2 regions of the Caproiciproducens sp. NJN-50 genome follow, and region 2 is predicted to be linked to the other one. Evidence: predicted binding sites of a transcription regulator. Region 2 holds the regulator's gene; the other holds the start of a gene.
What was found. Region 2 encodes NrdR, which represses ribonucleotide reductase genes. Its sites were predicted from a motif close to CACNANATNTNGTG; they were not measured.

Region 1 (3,523 bases), 590 kb from region 2:
GCGGAAAAAATCCTGTTTGATTTCTAAATCTTCGGCAATGCTTTCCAGAACGAAGCGGGCGGAAGAGAAGCAGGCTTCGCCGGTCACTGCGTCGATCCGCTCCGTCAATTTTGCCGATTCCGCGCCGGTGATTCGCCCTGAATCCACCATTGAGATCTGGTTTTTCTGAATGACGGCTTTTGCCCGGTCGATTCCCTTCTCGCTGCGGTTCCATAATGTAACTGACAATCCATGCTGAGCAAAGATCTGTGCAAGTGCGGTTCCCATGGTGCCGGCGCCCGCGATAACGACGCCGGGAAGTTCATCTGTGTTCATTTGGTCCTCCTTTGAGGCCGCTGCTTCAGCCGTCAGAGCAATCGAACAGGAATGATCGTGAGGCAGTGACGGGAAAAGCCTTCGTTTATCAACACCGGAAAGGACTATTTGCTGATCTTATCCGCAATGCTGCTTGCCGCAAAGGAATCCGGTTTTATTTTGCAGTCATAGCCGCAGGCTTTGACCCATGAGACAAGTTCCGGAATTAACTTGCTGGTTTTCCCCTTTTTCCCGACATCCACATGAATGCAAAAGCTGACATTGTTGAAATCGAAATTAATTTTTTTACAATAATTTTCAATTTCGGCGATCAGTTTGTCAGCGTATTTCAGGCTTAAACTTGTCTCGTAAAAAAGTTTCTGCCTCATATTGTCGATTCTTTTGATCCGAAGAATATCGTAGAAAAAAATACCGCCGTGGCCCACGTTCTGGACCGCGATGACCACAACCATTTTCGTATCGGAATAGTTCTGACTGTCCGTCCCGACGACAAGGTTGAAACCTTCCGATGTTTTATAATTTGACTTGATGTAATTTGTTATGATGCCGATCATCTGATCGTCGTTGCAGTTACCATAAGTTGGACTAATCATACGATATACTCTCCGCTGTATAATTTGAGGCATCCCTTTTTTATTTAATTGTTATCATACCACAGATCTTACCGCACTGCGTTACGTTTTCGTAAATTTTATGCGAATTCCGTCCTGATTGATCGGCATGCGCTGGAGCCTATGCGGCATCCCTTTTTACAGTTAAACTATATATAGCTTGACTGTTGACTATTGTTTCCATATGTTGTATAATGCAAACAGCAATAAAGGAGGCTGAAAAGGATGCAGACGAATGTGACGGTTGTTGGGAACACAATTGCAGAATCCGAGGTAAAAAATTATATTCAGTATGTCAATCAAAAAAATCCGGGCAGGGCGATCAGCTCCCTGCGGATCGAGCCGGATGGCGGGTACGTGAATCTGTCCTATGAGCTGGAACCCGTTCCGTTTGAGCGGATCCGCAGGATCACGGGATATCTGGTCGGGACGATGGACCGCTGGAACGATGCCAAACGTGCCGAGGAGCGGGACAGGGTCAAACACGGGATCTGAGCTTCTTTCAATCATCGCGGAAGAATGTTTTTTTTCTGAAGAAAGGGAAATGCTAATCCGCGGGGTGATCTTGCATGACAGAAATTGATCCGAAAATGAAGGATCGGTTTAATTCTCTTTCGCCGGATTTAAAAGCGGAAATTATGAAACAGAATGTTCAGATTCACAATCTGCAGGACCTGATTCATTGTCTTGAGAAAATTGTTCAGGGGAGCTGATTCGGATAAAACGCCGCGCGGCCAGAGAGCCGCGCGGCGTCCTGCTGACTGAGGACATGGTCAGAATTCTTCTCTGCCTTTCAGCATGCTGTCCAGTTCATCCGCCAGGTGTACGATCTGCTGGACCGCGTTTGCCACGTCTTCCAGTGCTTTCGTCTGTTCCAGAGAGGTGCTGAGAGTAGCTTCAGAGTGGGTTACCGTTTCGCTGATGGACTTCTTGATCTTTTCTGTCAGGAGGGAGATTTCATTTACCGTCTCTTTTGAGTGATCCGAAAGATCCTTGATCTCTTTGGCGACAACCGAAAAGCCGGCGCCGAATTCCCCCGCGTGGGCCGCCTCAATGGAGGAATTCAGGCCGAGGATCTTCGTATTCATAGCTATTTTGTTGATCATGGCCAGAATATTGCCGATTTCTTCATTAAATTTTCCGATCTGTGAAATTTCATGATTTAAACTCTGCTGTTCGCCCATAATACTTTGGGAAGAAGAGGCAAGCTCTTCCAGTGTCGCGGAAACCTCCACAAACTTGCCCGCGAGCTTTTTCGCGATGATTTCCAGATGCAGTTTTGCGTAACCGCTTTGGGCGAACGCGTTTACGACGATGAAGAGCACTTCGGCGGCCGCCGCGATATTTTCCTTTTTTGTTATATCGATCTCTCGCGCGGCAGCCAGGAGCCCTGTCTCACTGAGCCCGATCTCCTCGGCGGTTTTACGGAAAGCATTTTCTTCGGGTTTGTCCGCAAGGCATTGGCCCCCAAGAACGGTGCCGAGAAGCTCGCCGTCAACGACGACGGGAGCCGCGAAATCGATCAGCCCGGCGTGACAGTTCCCGATATACGGCCGTCCGGTTCTGGCCGCCTCCAGCCCCATCCGATGGTGTGACTCCGCGCAGCGGGCGTCTCCCGCCTCTGTTTTATGGATCCATTCGGTACAGAACTTCGTGTATGAACTGGGTTCGGTGATCGGATTTCCGCGGCGGTCGACCGTGATGCTGGCGCAGTTCATTCCTGTGGCGAAATTGTCCTGAAATTTCTGCAGCAGCCCCATGTCCACAATATCTGTGATTTCAAGTGCCTTTAGGTCGATTTTCCCATCCTGCATCTGCTTGATCAAATACATCATCTCCCCATTTTTATCTCATTCTATCATTTTCTAAAAACCGTTTTCAGTGATAAGGAATTATCGGGAAATAATAAAGCCTGTGTTTCGATGGAACATAAATCGCTTTCCCTCATGAGGATTGATTATGGAACAGTTTAAAAGAATCCCCGCGCATATCGGCATCATTCCGGACGGCAACAGAAGGTGGGCCCAGCAAAACGGACTGCAAAAGGAAGACGGATACGGGCATGGGATCGAACCCGGGTTCCAGCTGTATGAAATGCTGTTAGAGTATGGAATTCGGGAAGCGACCTTTTACGGTTTTACAAAAGACAATAACAAGAGGGTTCAAAAGCAGCGCGAGGCTTTTACGAAGGCGTGTGTGGATGCCGTCGAGCTCCTGAGCGGGAAAGACGCCAATCTGTTCGTCGTCGGAAATACCGGGTCGCCGGCTTTTCCGGGAGAATTGCAGAAGTATGCGAACCAACGCGTCTGCTTCGGGCAGGGCAGGATCAATTTGAATTTTCTGGTAAACTATGACTGGGAATGGGATCTGGATGGGCTGAGGGAAAACGGCCGTCTGAGGTCGTCCAAGATATCCAGGATAGACCTGATCATCCGATGGGGAGGGAGAAGGCGCTTGAGCGGCTTCCTGCCGGCGCAGTCGGTGTACGCCGATTTTTACGTTGTCGACGATTTCTGGCCGGACTTTCGGCCCTCGCATTTTCTCGATGCGCTCCGCTGGTATCAGGGCTGCGATGTGACGCTCGGAGGCTGAACCCA
Region 2 (3,523 bases):
AGCTTTCTCCTTTTTTCCGATTACGAAAGAAGGTTTCAGGACGGGCTGGAATTTTACAAACGCTACCTGGAGGTCTGCAACTTGCTGGGAGCCGATTTTCTCGTCCTTCATGGCAAAAGGAACGACAAGCATTCTCCGGTTTCAGAGGAGCAGTATTTTGACCGGTACGGAGATTTATTTCAGCTCGGCAGGAAATTCGGCGTCACGGTGGCACAGGAAAATGTCAATCAGTTTCTGAGCGACGATCCTGCTTTCCTTTTAAAAATGAAAAAATACTGCGGCCAGGACTGCGCGTTTGTGCTGGACATCAAGCAGGCGGTCCGCGGCGGGCAGGACCCGTTCCGGCTTTGCGCCGCGATGGGGGATCAAATCGTCCATGTGCACATGAATGACAACAGGCCCGGTTTTGACTGTCTGCTTCCCGGCTGCGGGACCATGGATTATCCGGCGCTGCTGCGTCTTCTGAAAAGTTTTCACTACAGCGGAGACTTTATTATTGAAGTATACCGGCACAACTTTAACCGTTTGGAAGAACTGCTTGCGGCGAAACGGGTGGTTGAAGAATTAACAGGAAGGATTTCATAGTTTCGCTTGATATTGATAAGGAAAATTGGTATAATAAGCCAGAGGTGATCCGACCGATGAAGTGCCCATATTGCGGTTACGCAGAAAGCAAGGTAATTGATTCCCGCCCGACGGATGAGGGAGAACGGATTCGCAGACGCAGGGAATGCCTGAAATGTTCCAAGCGCTTTACCACCTATGAGGTGATTGAGACGGTGCCCATCATCGTAATCAAAAAAGATAAATCCAGAGAGGCGTTCGACCGCAATAAGCTGATGAACGGCCTTTTGCGCGCCTGTGAAAAGCGCCCTGTCTCCATCGAAACGCTGGAAAAGATCGTCGACGAAATCGAGAACATGCTTCAAAATTCGCTGGACCGTGAAATTCCGTCGAGCCTGATCGGCCAGTATGCGATGGAAAAGCTGAAAACGGTGGACGAAGTGGCCTATGTGCGCTTTGCCTCTGTATACCGCCAGTTTAAAGATGTCAACACGTTTATGGACGAGTTGAATCGGATCATAAAGAGCAAATCTAAATAATCCGTTTTTCACCGCTTGGGAAACGGATGTCCAGCCGCCAATTGTGAAGAAGTTGGGCGGCTGTTTTTATGACCGGCTGAAAAAGGTTTTCCAGGGTTGTCTTTGTCAGCCGCAACCTGGCAAGAATAACTATATTTAGCGATGAAACGCTTTACTTTGCACAATCCATCATGTAAAATAAGAGAAACTGAATAGGAGTGTTGGAATTGCAGCCAAAATATAAAAGAATATTGCTCAAGCTCAGCGGCGAAAGTCTGGCCGGAGCCAAGACCCACGGGATCGATTTCGACAGGGTCCTGGAAATCTGCAAACCGGTCAAGGAGTGCGCCGAAATGGGAGTGCAGATCGGCATTGTTGTCGGCGGCGGAAATTTCTGGCGCGGGCGCAGCAGCGGAAAAATGGACCGGACGCGCGCGGATCATATGGGAATGCTCGCCACCACGATCAATGCGCTCGGCGTGGCGGACGCTCTGGAACAGCTCGGCGTCCAGGTCCGCGTCCAGACCGCCATTGAGATGAGACAGATCGCGGAGCCGTATATCCGCAACCGCGCGGTCCGGCATATGGAGAAGGGAAGAGTTGTGGTGTTCGGCTGCGGCACGGGAAACCCTTTCTTCTCCACCGATACGGCCGCGGCTCTCAGAGCTGCCGAAATTGACGCGGATATCGTTCTGAAGGCCACCATGGTGGATGGGGTTTATGACTGTGATCCCAGGACAAACAAAAACGCGGTCAAGTTCAGTTCCCTTTCCTTTCTGGATGTGCTCAACCGCGGGCTTCAGGTCATGGACAGCACCGCCGCTTCGCTTTGCATGGATAACCACATACCGATTCTGGTTTTCAGCATTGACCAGCCGGAAAATATTATCCGGGCGGTCTGCGGAGAACCGATCGGAACCATCGTAAAAGATATAAAGGAGGATGAGTCATGAAAGAAATATTGTCTGATGCGGAAAGCCGTATGAAAAAGAGCGTTTCCGTCCTTTCGGGTGATTATGGCGCGATTCGCGCGGGCAGGGCCAATCCCGCCGTGCTGGATAAGATCCGGGTGGATTATTACGGATCACCGACCCCGATCAGTCAGGTTGCCGCCGTTTCCGTCAGCGAAGCGCGCGTGCTGACCATTCAGCCATGGGACATTTCTCTCTGCAAGGTGATCGAACGCGCGATTGAGACTTCCGACCTTGGCATCAATCCCCAAAGCGACGGCAAGGTGATCCGGCTCACGTTTCCTCAGCTTTCGGAAGAAAGGCGGCGCGACCTGGTCAAGGAGATCGGCAAAATGGCGGAAGAGTGCAAGGTGGCGATTCGCTCCATCCGGCGCGATTCCATGGAGAAGCTGAAAGCGAAGAAAAAAAATTCCGAACTGACGGAAGACGATTTAAAGACTGCCGAGAAACAGACGCAGGAGCTGACCGACAAATACTGCAAAGAAGCGGACCAGGTTTTGGAAAATAAGAAGAAGGAAATTTTGGAGATATAGAATCGATGTCGATGAAGGAATTGCCTGCACATGTTGGGATCATTATGGACGGCAACGGCCGCTGGGCAAAGAAACGGGGGCTTCCCCGGTCCGCCGGCCATGCGGCCGGCGCGGCGGTCTTTAAAACCATCGTCCGTTACTGCAGCAAAATCGGAATCCGGCATTTGACGGTTTATGCTTTTTCGACGGAAAACTGGAAGCGGCCGCAGGATGAAGTCCTTACCCTGATGAAGCTGTTTAAGCAGTATCTCAGCGATGCGCTCACGAATTTTTTGGATGAAAACATTCAGGTCCGTTTTCTGGGTGACGAGACCGCCTTCGATCCCCGTCTGAGAGAATTGATCGACGAAACCGCAGAGGTTTCCAAAAACAGAACTGGCATGGTTCTCAATATTGCGCTGAACTACGGCGGGCGCGCCGAGATTCTCAATGCGGCGAAGCTGTTGGCTCAAGACGTTCAAGATGGAGTTCTGTCCCCGGAAAAAATTGACGAAAAGGCTTTTTCACAAAAATTATATACGGCCGGCCAGCCCGACCCGGATCTGATCATCCGCCCGAGCGGAGAGAAGAGAATCTCCAATTTTCTTCTGTGGCAGTCCGCTTATTCGGAATTTATTTTTATGGATATTCTCTGGCCTGATTTCAGGCCGGAGGATTTGGACCGGGCACTGGAACTCTATGCCGCCCGCAACAGGCGTTTCGGAGGGATTTGATTGAGAACGAGAATTTCTTCGGCAATTACCTTGACTATCTTTTTGGCTGCGATCGTCATCTGCAACAGCACGCTTCCGCTTGCCTTGAATTTTGCGATTGGGCTTATCTCCGTTCTCGCGGTCAATGAGATCATCACCGCGCTGGGTCTTGCCAAAAATCTGATTCTTCTGATTCCGAGCCTGCTTTTTTCAGCGGTATTTCCGTTTCTTTCAACTCCTTTCCG

Region 1: nrdD (anaerobic ribonucleoside-triphosphate reductase) is a predicted target of NrdR. The motif match lies at 1,105-1,118, and genes of this name have one in related genera.

The regions. Positions count from the first base shown of each region.
Region 1 covers NZ_CP035283.1:1,107,698-1,111,220, forward strand. The annotation lists gene EQM14_RS05255 (3-hydroxyacyl-CoA dehydrogenase family protein) at 1-315, opposite strand, end outside; gene EQM14_RS05260 (ribonuclease H-like YkuK family protein) at 420-908, opposite strand; gene nrdD (anaerobic ribonucleoside-triphosphate reductase) at 1,152-1,421, shown strand; gene EQM14_RS16295 (hypothetical protein) at 1,496-1,639, shown strand; gene EQM14_RS05270 (PocR ligand-binding domain-containing protein) at 1,700-2,752, opposite strand; gene EQM14_RS05275 (undecaprenyl diphosphate synthase family protein) at 2,886-3,518, shown strand.
Region 2 covers NZ_CP035283.1:1,700,048-1,703,570, reverse strand. The annotation lists gene EQM14_RS08180 (sugar phosphate isomerase/epimerase family protein) at 1-585, shown strand, start outside; gene nrdR (transcriptional regulator NrdR) at 642-1,103, shown strand; gene pyrH (UMP kinase) at 1,310-2,035, shown strand; gene frr (ribosome recycling factor) at 2,032-2,586, shown strand; gene EQM14_RS08160 (isoprenyl transferase) at 2,592-3,299, shown strand; gene EQM14_RS08155 (phosphatidate cytidylyltransferase) at 3,300-3,523, shown strand, end outside.